Regions from separate parts of the Alicycliphilus sp. T452 genome, predicted to be linked through region 4. Evidence: predicted binding sites of a transcription regulator. Region 4 holds the regulator's gene; each other region holds the start of a gene.
What was found. Region 4 encodes sigma-54, which starts transcription at its own class of promoters, with help from an activator protein. Its sites were predicted from a motif close to TGGCANGNAANCTGCTTT; they were not measured.
Positions count from the first base shown of each region.

Region 1: the regulator sigma-54 is predicted to act here: its motif matches at 1,685-1,702, upstream of ACX12L_RS15045 (TorF family putative porin).
Region 2: the regulator sigma-54 is predicted to act here: its motif matches at 1,987-2,004, upstream of exaC (acetaldehyde dehydrogenase ExaC).
Region 3: the regulator sigma-54 is predicted to act here: its motif matches at 1,324-1,341, upstream of ACX12L_RS09955 (PEP-CTERM sorting domain-containing protein).

Region 1 covers NZ_JBTNEH010000016.1:100,727-103,930, forward strand. Annotated here, with positions in the region: gene amt (ammonium transporter) at 1-533, opposite strand, end outside; gene ACX12L_RS15040 (P-II family nitrogen regulator) at 556-894, opposite strand; gene ACX12L_RS15045 (TorF family putative porin) at 914-1,645, opposite strand; gene ACX12L_RS15050 (YifB family Mg chelatase-like AAA ATPase) at 1,783-3,204, shown strand, end outside.
Region 2 covers NZ_JBTNEH010000025.1:17,628-20,831, forward strand. Annotated here, with positions in the region: gene leuS (leucine--tRNA ligase) at 1-478, opposite strand, end outside; gene ACX12L_RS18735 (mechanosensitive ion channel family protein) at 680-1,879, shown strand; gene exaC (acetaldehyde dehydrogenase ExaC) at 2,062-3,204, shown strand, end outside.
Region 3 covers NZ_JBTNEH010000009.1:17,331-20,534, forward strand. Annotated here, with positions in the region: gene dnaJ (molecular chaperone DnaJ) at 28-1,161, shown strand; gene ACX12L_RS09955 (PEP-CTERM sorting domain-containing protein) at 1,377-2,042, shown strand; gene ACX12L_RS09960 (tryptophanase) at 2,104-3,204, opposite strand, start outside.
Region 4 covers NZ_JBTNEH010000003.1:15,698-18,901, reverse strand. Annotated here, with positions in the region: gene ACX12L_RS03115 (THUMP domain-containing class I SAM-dependent RNA methyltransferase) at 1-504, opposite strand, end outside; gene ACX12L_RS03110 (acyl-CoA thioesterase) at 501-941, opposite strand; gene ACX12L_RS03105 (RNA polymerase factor sigma-54) at 955-2,508, opposite strand; gene lptB (LPS export ABC transporter ATP-binding protein) at 2,558-3,204, opposite strand, start outside.

The DNA.
Region 1 (3,204 bases), on a different contig from region 4:
AGCAGCGCGAAGATCAGCACGGCCGAGAAGCGCATGCGCTCGGCGAACGAGCCCACGACCAGCGCCACGGTGATGGCCGCGAACGTGCCCTGGAAGGCGAGGAACACGTACTCGGGGATGGTCGCGAGCGCGCCGAAGGTCTCCGGGCCCACGCCCTGCAGGAAGACCTTGGACAGGTCGCCCACGAACCGGCCCTCGCCCGAGAACGCCAGGCTGTAGCCGTACAGGGCCCACAGCAGCGAGACCAGGGCGAAGACCACGAACACCTGCATCAGCACCGACAGCATGTTCTTGGCGCGGCCCAGGCCGCCGTAGAACAGGGCCAGGCCGGGGATGGTCATCAGGATCACGAGCAGCGTGGAGGTCAGCATCCAGGCGGTGTCGCCGGAATCGACCTTGGGCGCGGGTGCTGCGGCGAGCGCCGCGACCGCGGCGTCGGCGACCGGCCCGGGCACGGCCGGCGCCTGCGCCAGGGCGGCGCCGCCAACCAGCAGGTGAAGGCCCAGCACCAGGAAGACAAGCAGTTTTCTCATGGCAGATTCTCCGTGGCTGGGGTCAAAGGGCCTGCGCGCCGGTCTCGCCGGTGCGGATGCGCACGACCTGCTCCAGGTCGGCCACGAAGATCTTGCCGTCGCCGATCTTGCCGGTGCGGGCCGCGCCCTCGATGGCCTCGATGACGCGCTCGGCCAGCGCGTCGTCCACGGCGGCCTCGATCTTCACCTTGGGCAGGAAGTCCACGACGTACTCGGCGCCGCGGTACAGCTCGGTATGGCCCTTCTGGCGGCCGAAGCCCTTCACCTCGGTCACGGTGATGCCGTGCACGCCGACGTCCGACAGCGCCTCGCGCACCTCGTCGAGCTTGAAGGGTTTGATGATGGCGGTGATCATTTTCACGATCGGCTCCTTTGCTGGCTTACAGGGTCTTGGACAGGGTGACGATCAGGCGCGCCTTGTTGGCATCGCCGAAGAAACCCTTCTTGTTGGCGCCCGCGACGGCCGCGGACAGCGACAGGCCCGCGCCGAAGTCGTAGGCCCCGCCCACGCTGTAATCCACATAGCTGGGCACGCCCAGGTCGCGGATGTCGCCAGCGAAGCGCGTGTAGCCCACGGCCGCCTTGAGCGTGACGCTGGGCGCCACCTCCCTGGCGAACGCCAGGTTCAGGTAGCCCGTGTTGCGGCCGCGCAGGCCCGACGTCTTGGCGCCGGCCCAGCCGAAGTAGTCCTTGGACACGGTGTGCGAATACTTGGCCGTCAGCGGCCCCCAGGTGGCCGCGCCGTACAGCTCGGTGGTGTTGCCGGCAGTGTTGCCGGGGTAGACGTAGGCGAGCGCGCCCAGGTCCAGGTCCAGCGCGCCGGCCTTGAATTTGTAGCCGCCGTACAGGTCGGACTCGATCGAGTTGCCCTGCAGCCAGTCCACGCTGGAATTCCAGTTGCCCACGTAGAAGCCGCTTTCTCCGAATGTGTAGTCGAAGCCGCCCTGGATGGCCGGGTTCACCGCCTTGATGCGGTGCACGTCCTGGTCCTGGCCGCGGAACTTGTAGTTGCTGGTCAGCGCCACGTTGGCCGTCAGCTCGGCGCTCGCCAGCACGGGCATGGCCGCGGCCGCCAGGGCCAGGCTCAGAGACTTCAGGGATGCATGGGACATGGTTCCTCCGGTTGTGTATGGAAAGCGGACACAACCCCCAATGCACGGACCGTGCCAGCCGCCATGCATGTACATTTGGCAGCCAGGGCACAGCCCCGCCGCAGCGGCCGTGCACCAGATTGGGGAGGGTTCACGCGATGAGTCTTGCTTTGGTGCAAAGCCGCGCCCTGCTGGGCCTGCAGGCGAGCGCCGTCACCGTGGAGGTGCATCTGGCCAACGGCCTGCCGAGCTTCGCGCTCGTGGGCCTGGCCGACGTGGAGGTGAAGGAGGCGCGCGAGCGCGTGCGCTCGGCCCTGCAGAACGCGGGACTGGAGTTCCCCACCAACAAGAAGATCACCGTGAACCTGGCGCCGGCCGACCTGCCCAAGGACTCGGGGCGCTACGACCTGCCCATCGCCCTGGGCATCCTGGCCGCCAGCGGGCAGATCACCGCAGAACGCCTGGCGGGCTGGGAGTTCGCGGGCGAGCTGTCGCTGTCGGGCCTGCTGCGGCCCGTGCGCGGCGCGCTGGCCACCAGCCTGGCGCTGCGCGCCGGGAAGCCGCCCGTGCGCACGGTGCTGCCGCCGGGCAGCGCCGAGGAGGCCGCCCTGGTGCCCGGCGCCGAGATCTACCGCGCGCGCCACCTGCTGGACGTGGTGCGCCAGTTCCTGCCCGCGGCCGCGCCGCCGCAGGAGGGCGGCGACGACGGCTGGCAGCGCCTGCAGCCCGCGCCCCCCGCCATCCACGCGGACGGCCCCGACCTGGCCGATGTGAAGGGCCAGGCCGCCGCCAAGCGCGCGCTGGAGATCGCAGCCGCCGGCGGCCACGGGCTGCTGCTGGTGGGCCCGCCGGGCTCGGGCAAGTCCATGCTGGCGCAGCGCTTCGCCGGCCTGCTGCCGCCCATGAGCGTTGAACAGGCGCTGGAGAGCGCGGCCATCGCCAGCCTGGCCGGGCGCTTCACGGGCGCGCAGTGGATGCAGCGCGTCACGGCCAGCCCGCACCACAGCTGCAGCGCCGTCGCCCTGGTGGGCGGAGGATCGCCGCCGCGGCCCGGCGAGATCTCGCTGGCGCACGAGGGCGTCTTGTTCCTCGACGAATTCCCCGAATTCGCTCGCAGCGCCCTGGAGGCCCTGCGCGAGCCGCTGGAGACCGGCCGCATCACCATCTCGCGCGCGGCGCAGCGCGCCGAGTTCCCGGCGCGCTTCCAGCTCGTCGCCGCCATGAACCCCTGCCCCTGCGGCTTCGCGGGCTCCCCCCAGCGCGCCTGCCGCTGCACACCCGACCAGGTGGCGCGCTACCAGGGCAAGTTGAGCGGCCCGCTGCTCGACCGCATCGACCTGCACGTGGAGGTGCCGCAGCTGCCCGCCGACGAACTTTTGAACGCCCCCGCCGGCGAGGCGAGCAGCGCCGTGCGCGAGCGCGTGGCCCGCGCCCACGCGCTGGCCCTGGCGCGCCAGGGCACGCCCAACCAGGCGCTGCAGGGCCGGCAGCTCGACCGCATGGCCGCGCTGGACGAGGCCGCCGCGCGCTTCCTGCAAGCCGCCGCCGCGCGCCTCTCCTGGTCGGCGCGCAGCACGCAC
Region 2 (3,204 bases), on a different contig from region 4:
GGTCCCAGTTCACGACCTGGGTCTTGCGGTAGGCGATGCCCTTTTCCAGCATCTTGAGGAACAGCCACTGGTTCCACTTGTAGTAATCGGGGTCGCAGGTGGCCACCTCGCGGCTCCAGTCGATGGCCAGGCCCATGGCCTGCATCTGCTGCTTCATGTAGGCGATGTTCTCGTAGGTCCACCGCGCCGGGGGCACGCCGTTCTTGAGCGCGGCGTTCTCGGCCGGCAGGCCGAAGGCGTCCCAGCCCATGGGCATGAGCACGTTGTAGCCCTTCATGCGCAGGCTGCGCGTGAGCATGTCGTTGATGGTGTAGTTGCGCACGTGGCCCATGTGCAGCTTGCCGCTGGGGTAGGGCAGCATGGAGCAGGCGTAGAACTTCGGCCGGGCCGCGTCCTCGGCCACGCGGTAGGCGTCGCTGGCGTTCCAGTGGGCATGCGCTGCGCGCTCCACCTCGGTGTGGTTGTATTTGTCTTGCATGGAAGCTGGAGAAAAAGGGACTGCGGGGAACTGCGCTGCGGCGCAGCGGTCACACTAAGCATCAGTTGCGCCCAATTCTAGGCGTTCATCCCCCATTCCACCCCGCACCGCCCGCCCGCAAGGGCCGGCGTGCCGTTCCATTGCAAGGAGTTTTTCTTGACCGAGACCACCCTCGCGCTGCTGGGTTCGTTCAGCCCCCGGATGCAGGCGGCCATCGGCCTGGCGGGCCTGCTGCTGCTGTCCTACGCCGCCCAGGCCGTGGCGCAGTACCTTCTGCTGCACATGGTGCCGCGCATGCGCGAACGCATGGACGTGCGCTGGGCGCGCGTGGTCTGGCACGACCAGGTGCTGCGCCGGCTGGCGCGCGTGGTGCCGTCGCTGGTCATACAGGCGGGCATCGGCGCCGTGCCGCACCTCGACCCGGCGGCCTTCGCGGTGATCCGCAACCTGGCCGTGGCGCTCACCGTGCTGCAGCTGGTGCGCACGCTCAACGCCCTGCTCGACGCCGTCCTGCTGGAGCAGGCGCCGGGCGGCGCGCCCACGGGCACGCGCTCCATCAAGAGCTACGTGCAGCTGGGCAAGCTGGCGCTGACCCTGGTGGGGGCCATCGTCATCGTGGCGGTGCTCATCGACCGCTCGCCGCTGATCCTGCTGTCGGGCCTGGGCGCGATGTCGGCGGTGCTGATGCTGGTGTTCAAGGACACCATCCTCTCGTTCACCGCGGGCGTGCAGCTCTCGTCCAACGACATGCTGCGCGTGGGCGACTGGATAGAGATGCCCCAGGTGGGCGCCGACGGCGACGTGGTGGACATCGCCCTGCACACGGTGAAGGTGCAGAACTGGGACAAGACCATCACCACCATCCCCACCTGGCGGCTGATGAGCGAGAGCTACCGCAACTGGCGCGGCATGAGCGAGTCCGGGGGGCGGCGCATCAAGCGCACGCTGCGGCTCGACACCGCCACCGTGCGGTTCCTGAGCGACGAGGACATCGACCGCCTGTCGCGCATCACCCTGCTGGCGCCCTACCTGGCGCACAAGCGCGAGGCCGTGCACGCCACCAACGCCGCCCTGGGCGAGGACGCCGCCGCCCCCGCCAACCGGCGGCGGCTGACCAACCTCGGCACCTTCCGCGCCTACGTGCAGGCCTACCTGCGGGCCCACCCGGGCATCCACCAGGGCATGACGCTGATGGTGCGCGCCCTGGAGCCCACGGCCGAGGGCGTGCCGCTGGAGCTGTACTGCTTCACCGCCACCACGGCCTGGGTGCAGTACGAAGCCATCCAGGGCGACATCTTCGACCACCTGATCGCCGTGCTGCCCGAGTTCGACCTGCGCCTGTACCAGAGCCCGACGGGCGGCGACATCCGGGCGGGCCTGCGGCAGGCCGCGGCGCAATGAAAACCCGGCATGCCCTGTGTACCAGGGCATGGCGGCGGTGGCGCAATCTGGGACACATGCGTCGCGATTCGTGACAGTCGGCGGCGCACAGGCCCCGGTCCGGGGCTTGGCACGGAGTTTGTATGTCTTCCGGCAGTCGGTTTTCCTGCCTGCACCGACCTTCAACCCAACCGGAGACCACCATGGACATGTTCGAGCTCAAGCACTTCAACCTCGATGCCCGCTACCCCTACAAGCAAAAGTACGACAACTTCATCGGCGGCACATGGGTGGCCCCGCTGGCCGGACGCTATTTCGACAATGTCTCCCCCATCACCGGCAAGCCGTTCTGCACGGTGGCACGGTCGGACGCCAACGACGTGAACCTGGCCCTGGACGCCGCCCACGCCGCGCAGGCCGCATGGGCCAGGACCTCGGTGACCGAGCGCTCCAACATCCTGCTCAAGATCGCCGACCGCATGGAGCAGAACCTGGAGCTGCTGGCGATCGCCGAGACCATCGACAACGGCAAGCCCCTGCGCGAAACCATGGCCGCCGACATTCCGCTGGCCATCGACCACTTCCGCTACTTCGCGGGCTGCATCCGCGCGCAGGAGGGCGGCATCTCCGAGATCGACGCCAACACCGTCGCCTACCACTTCCACGAGCCCATCGGCGTGGTCGGTCAGATCATCCCGTGGAACTTCCCCATCCTCATGGCCTCGTGGAAGCTGCCCCCGGCGCTGGCCGCGGGCTGCTGCGTGGTGATGAAGCCCGCCGAGCAGACCCCAGCCTCCATCATGGTGCTCATGGAGCTGATCGCCGACCTGCTGCCCCCGGGCGTGGTGAACATCGTCAACGGCTTCGGCAAGGAGGCCGGCGAGGCGCTGGCCACGAGCAGGCGCATCTCGAAGATCGCCTTCACCGGCTCCACCGCCGTGGGCCAGCGCATCCTGCACGCCGCGGCCGACAACCTGGTCCCCTCCACCGTGGAGCTCGGCGGCAAGAGCCCCAACATCTTCTTCGCCGACGTGCTGGACGCCGACGACGAGTTCCTGGACAAGGCGCTCGAAGGCTTCTCCATGTTCGCGCTGAACCAGGGCGAGGTCTGCACCTGCCCCTCGCGCATCCTGGTGCAGGAGTCGATCTACGAGCGCTTCATGGAGCGCGCCGTGGCGCGCGTGCAGTCTATGAAGCAGGGACACCCGCTGGACAAGAGCACCATGGTGGGCGCGCAGGTGTCGCAGCAGCAGCTCGAACGCATCCTGGGCTACATCGACATCGGCCGCCAGGAAGGCGCCCGGTGCCTGACCGGCGGCGAGCGCCTGCGCGCGGGCGGCGAGATC
Region 3 (3,204 bases), on a different contig from region 4:
CTGCTCCAACCGGCCTGAAGAACCCCCATGTCCAAGAGAGATTTTTACGAGGTCCTCGGCGTTCCCAAGAACGCCTCGGACGACGAGCTCAAGAAAGCCTATCGCAAGCTCGCCATGAAGTACCACCCTGACCGCAACCAGGGTGACGCCGCCAAGCCCGCCGAGGAAAAGTTCAAGGAGGTCAAGGAAGCCTACGAGATCCTGTCCGACGCGCAAAAACGCGCCGCCTACGACCAGTACGGACACGCCGGCGTGGATCCCAACATGCGCGGCGGCATGGGCGGCGCCGAAGGCTTTGGCGGCTTTGCCGAGGCCTTCGGGGACATCTTCGGCGACATGTTCGGCGGCAGCCGCGGGGGGCGCGGCGGGCGCCAGGTCTACCGCGGCAACGACCTGTCCTACGCCATGGACGTCACGCTGGAGGAGGCCGCCAAGGGCAAGGAGGCGCAGATCCGCATCCCGAGCTGGGAGTCCTGCGACACCTGCCATGGCAGCGGCGCCAAGCCCGGCACCAGCGCCAAGACCTGCGGCACCTGCAACGGGGCGGGCGCGGTGCAGATGCGCCAGGGCTTCTTCAGCGTGCAGCAGACCTGCCCCCACTGCCGCGGCACGGGCAAGATCATTCCCGAGCCCTGCACCGCCTGCCACGGCCAGGGCAAGATCAAGAAGCAGAAGACGCTGGAGGTGAAGATCCCCGCCGGCATCGACGACGGCATGCGCATCCGCTCCTCCGGCAACGGCGAACCGGGCACCAACGGCGGCCCGCCGGGCGACCTGTACATAGAGATCCGCGTGCGAAAGCACGACATCTTCGAACGCGATGGCGACGACCTGCATTGCCAGGTGCCGGTGAGCTTCATCACCGCGGCGCTGGGCGGCGAGATCGAGGTGCCCACGCTCGCGGGCAAGGCGGCCATCGACATCCCCGAGGGCACGCAGGCGGGCAAGCAGTTCCGCCTGCGCGGCAAGGGCATCAAGGGGGTGCGTGCGAGCTACCCCGGCGACCTGTACTGCCACATCGTGGTGGAGACGCCGGTCAAGCTCACCGAGCACCAGCGCAAGCTCCTGCGCGAACTCGACGAGTCGCTGAAGAAAGGCGGGGGCAAGCACTCGCCCTCGACCGAGAGCTGGACCGACAGGCTCAAGAGTTTCTTCAGCTGACGGCCACCCGGCAAGCGCAGAAACGGCACGCATGGCGTGCCGTTTTTCTTGGAGGTGCTACCGGCGCCCCTCCCCCAGACTCCGAGGGCAATTTGTCGAAAATTTTTACATCACGTATCAATCGATTGGCACGGCCCATTGATTTTCAAAGCCTTTTTTATTTGGCATGAAAAATGCTTTTTGATACACGTCTGTAATTTCGACCCAATCCAACCATGAAAACCATTGCCGCCCTCGTACTCGCCCTGGCCTCGGTTGGCGCCCAGGCCGATGTGGTGATCACCAATACCTTCAACGGCACCGGCATTCAGCCCCTGGGCGAGCCGGACACCACCACCTATGGCGAGGTTTTCACCACGCCCGATGCCATCAACACGGTGCTCGACAGTTTCAGCCTGATCTTGCAGTCCCTGAATGCAAGTACCAGCCAGCTGTATGCCGGCGTGGCCACCTGGGTCAATGGCGGGGCGGGCACGTCGGTGTTCACCTCTTCCGTCTTCAGTGGCAATTTCACGGACTGGACCGAAGTCGTCATCGGCACCGGCGGCCTCTCGCTCACGCCCGGCCAGCAATACGTGGCCTACTTCAGCGCCTCGGGCCTGTTCGATGGCTCCAACGCCCTGGTGCAGGTGGGTCTGAGCGACGACGCCAACACCTTTGGCATGTCCTGGGACAACGCCAATGGCGGCAGTCCCCTGCATTCCAACTGGAATGGTTGCCAGGCATGCTCCTACCAACTGGCCGGAACCATGGAATTCAGCAGCCCGGGCAATCAGGTGCCCGAGCCAGGCAGCATGGCATTGCTGGGCCTGGGGCTGCTCGGCGCTGCCGCAGCCCGGCGCCGCAGCCCCTCGCAGCCGCGCGTGCCCGAGCTGGCCTGACCCCCAGGCATCGCAGCAGTCATCCCGCATCCGCTGCCGATGCAGGGGGCGCCAAGAGCCCTCACACCCAAGCGCACTCGCAGGTGAAATGCCGCAGGAACTTGGGCTGCCTGGTGATCCTCACGCCGCGGATGCCCGCGGCCTTGGCCTTGACCTCGGCGATCACCTCGGCCGCGTAGTCGAAGTGGCTTTGCGTGTACATGCGGCGCGGGAAGGCCAGGCGCACCAGTTCCATGCTGTGGTAGGTTTCGGTGCCGTCCTCCAGGCGCTTGCCGAACATCACCGAGCCGATCTCCACGCCGCGGATGCCGCCCTCCAGGTAGAGCGCGTTGCACAGCGCCCAGGCCGGGTAGTGCTGCACGGGCATGTCGGGCAGCACGGTGCGCGCGTCGATGTAGACGGCATGGCCCCCGGTGGGCTTGACGAAGCCGACCCCGGCCGCCTCCAGGCGCTCGCCCAGGTATTCGGCGGTGCGCAGGCGGTAGCGCAGGTAGTCCTCCTGCAGCCCTTCCTCCAGCCCCACGGCCAGCGCCTCCAGGTCGCGTCCGGCCATGCCGCCGTAGGTGGGAAAGCCCTCCATCATGATCAGGTCGTTCCTGACCTCGTCCAGCCATTCGTCGCTGCGCAGGACGATGAAGCCGCCGATGTTGACCATGCCGTCCTTCTTGGCGCTCATGGTCGCGCCGTCGGCGTAGGAGAACATCTCGCGGGCGATCTCGCGCACGGGGGTGTTCTCGTAGCCACGCTCGCGCATCTTGATGAACATGGCGTTCTCGGCGAAGCGGCACACGTCCATGACGAAGGGCTTGCCGTATTGCTTCAGCAAGGCGCTGTAGGCGCGGATGTTGGCCATGGACACGGGCTGGCCGCCGCCCGTGTTGTTGGTCACCGTGAGCATGCCGAAGGGAATGCGGCCGCCCTCCTTCTTCAGCAGTGCCTCGGCGCGGTCCAGGTCGATGTTGCCCTTGAACGGGTGGATCGCCGCGGGCTGCAGCCCCTCGGCGATGACCAGGTCCACGGCCTCCACGCCCATGTATTCGAGGTTGCCGCGCGTGGTGTCGAAGTGGCAGTTGTTGGGCACCAGGTCGCCCTTCCTGCACACCGCCGTGAACAGCACCTTCTCGGCCGCGCGGCCCTGGTGCGTGGGCACGAAGTGCGCCAT
Region 4 (3,204 bases):
GCCGCGCTTGAACAGCGGCTCGCCCGAGGTGTCGATGTACAGCTGGGCGTGCTCGCGCGTCAGGTGCAGGTGGATGCGCACGTCGGGCCAGCGCGTCTCGACGTCGGGGCGGCTGCCGCCCTTGGCGCGGAAGCGGTCGGCCACGGCGTCCTTCACGCGCAGGGCGGCGAAGTTCAGGCTCTTGAGCGGGCTGTGCTGCGCCGTCACCTCCACCTTGAAGCTCTGGCGCGGGGTGAACCAGGCCTCCCAGGCCACGTCGCCGGCCAGCGCGTAGATGTCGTCCTCGCTGCGGTAGGGCCGCTCGGCCAGCTGCACCAGCACGCGCTGGGCCAGGCGGCTGTGCAGGTTGAGAAGCAGCGCGTCGCGCCAGGCGGCGCGCACCAGCACGCCGGCGCGGCCCACCAGCAGGTCCTGGCCGGACAGGCCCGTGAGGCCGTGCACCTCGTCGGCCAGGAAGCCCTCGACGCCGGCGGCGCAGGGCAGGAAGAGTTGCAGGGTGTTCATTGCGGCTGTGCGGCGCGCTGCAGCAGCTGGCGCACGGGCTCGGGGATGGGCGCGGGCCTGCGCGCGGCCCGGTCGATGAAGACGATGCCGGTCTTGCCGCGCGCGACCTCGCGGCCCTGGGACTTCTCCGTCATGCGGAACACCAGGTCGAAGCCGTAGCGGTTGAAGTCCTGCGGCGTCATCTGCACGCGCAGCGTCTCGCCATGGAAGGCCTCGGACTTGTACTGCGCCAGCATGTCGCCCACCACGGTGGACAGGCCCGCCACGTCCGCCTCGGCATAGCCCAGGGAGCGGAAGAAGCGCACGCGCGCCTCCGACACCAGGCTGAGCAGCTGCGCGTTGTCCAGGTGGCCGCCCTGGTTGACGTGGCTGATGTAGACCTGCAGCTCGGTGCTGAAGCCGAAGTGCGCCGGCAGGTCGAAGACGATGCGTGCCATGGGGTATCTCTTTCTATAGCGCCTTGCGCAGGTTGGCGGGCGCGATCTTCAGCGCCTCGCGGTACTTGGCCACGGTGCGGCGCGCGCACTCTATGCCCTGTTCCTTGAGCATGTCGGCGATCTGGCCGTCCGACAGCGGCTTGTGCGGGTCCTCGGCGGCGACGAACTGCCGGATGAGCGCGCGCACCGCCGTGCTCGACGCGCTGCCGCCGGTCTCGGTGCCCAGGCCCGAGCCGAAGAAGTACTTGAGCTCGAACGTGCCCTGGGGCGTGGCCATGTACTTGGCCGTGGTCACGCGGCTGATGGTGGATTCGTGCAGGCCGAGCTCGTCGGCGATCTCGCGCAGCACCAGCGGGCGCATGGCCAGCTCGCCATGCACGAAGAAGTTCTTCTGCCGCTCCACGATGGCGCTGGACACGCGCAGGATGGTGTCGAAGCGCTGCTGTATGTTCTTGATGAACCAGCGCGCCTCCTGCAGCCTGGCCTGCAGCGCCTGGTGGCCGTCGCCTTTGCTGCCGCCGCGCAGGGCGTTGGCGTAGACGTCGTGCACGCGCAGGCGCGGCATCACGTCGGGGTTGAGGCGGACGCTGAAGCTCTGCTGCGCGCCGCGCCCGGTCTTCCGGACGATCACGTCGGGCACGATGACGTTGCGCTCCACGTCGGCGAAGCGCCGCCCGGGGCGCGGCTCCAGCCGTGCGATCAGCGCCATGGCGGCGCGCGTGCAGTCGTCGCTGCTGCCTGCGGCCTGGGCCAGGCGGCGCACGTCGCGCCGCGCCAGCAAGTCGAGCGGCTGGCGGCAGATGCACAGCGCGGCCTGGATCACCTCGGGGTCGCCCTCCTCTTCCCGGTCCAGCGCCTGCAGCTGCAGCGTCAGGCATTCGGCCAGCCCGCGCGCGCCCACGCCCGCGGGCTCCAGGCTCTGCAGCAGGCGCAGGGCCACGGTCAGGCGGTGCATCAGCTCGTCGAGCTGCTCGGCGTCGCCCTCGTCCGCCAGGCTCGCGGCCAGGGATTCGAGCGGCTCGTCCAGATAGCCGTCGTCGTTGAGCGAGCCGATGAGAAAGCGCAGCGCCGCCATGTCCAGCTCGGACAGGCGCAGCGCCAGGGCCTGGCGCTCAAGGTGGTCGGCGAGCGATTCGTGGCCGTGCGCGAGGTCCGCGGCGTCGGCCTCGTCGCCATCGCCGGAGCCGCTGCCGGCGCCTGCGGGCGCATCGCTCCCCCACTCGCGGTCGTCGCCCGGGATGTCGGTGTCGCCGTCCCAGTCGGTGGGCGCGGCGATGTCGGGCATTTCAGCGTCGTTTTGGCCTTCATCGCCCGACCAGTCTGCGTCGGCAGCTCCTGAAGGCGTAGCATCCTCGGCCTGGCTGCCGCGCTCGCCCGCAGGGGGCGCGCCCGGCTCCTCCGGCGGCGCATCGTCCTCCGAGCGCTCCAGGAAGGGGTTTTCGTCGAGCATCTGCTCGACCTCCTGCGCCAGCTCCAGCGTGGACAGCTGCAGCAGGCGGATGGACTGCTGCAGCTGCGGCGTGAGCGCCAGGTGCTGCGAGACGCGCAGCGACAGGCTGGGTTTCATGGCCCGGCACCCGCCGTCCGGCCTTGTGTCGTACCGCGGCCCATGTCTCTCACATGCGGAAGTGCTCGCCCAGGTAGACCCGGCGCACTTCCGCGTTGTCGACGATTTCCGACGGCGTGCCCTGCGCGAGCACATGGCCGTCGCTGATGATGAAGGCGTGGTCGCAGATGCCCAGCGTCTCGCGCACGTTGTGGTCGGTGATGAGCACGCCGATGCCGCGCGCCTTCAGGAAGCCGATGATGCGCTGGATCTCGATCACGGCGATCGGGTCGATGCCCGCGAAGGGCTCGTCCAGCAGGATGAAGCGCGGCTGCGTGGCCAGCGCCCGGGCGATCTCCACGCGGCGGCGCTCGCCGCCCGACAACGCCAGCGCGGGCGACTGGCGCAGGTGGTCCACGCGCAGCTCCTGCAGCAGCTCGGTGAGCCGGCGCTCGATCTCGCCGCGCGGCAGCGCCCGGCCGTCCGCGCCGGTCTGCAGCTCCAGCACCGCGCGCACGTTGTCCTCCACGTTAAGCTTGCGGAAGATCGACGCCTCCTGCGGCAGGTAGGACAGGCCCAGGCGCGAGCGCCGGTGGATGGGCATGTTGGCCACCGAGTGGCCGTCGATGCGGATGTCGCCGCCGTCGCTGCGCACCAGGCCCACGATCATGTAGAACGACGTGGTCTTGCCCGCGCCGTTGGGGCCCAGCAGCCCCA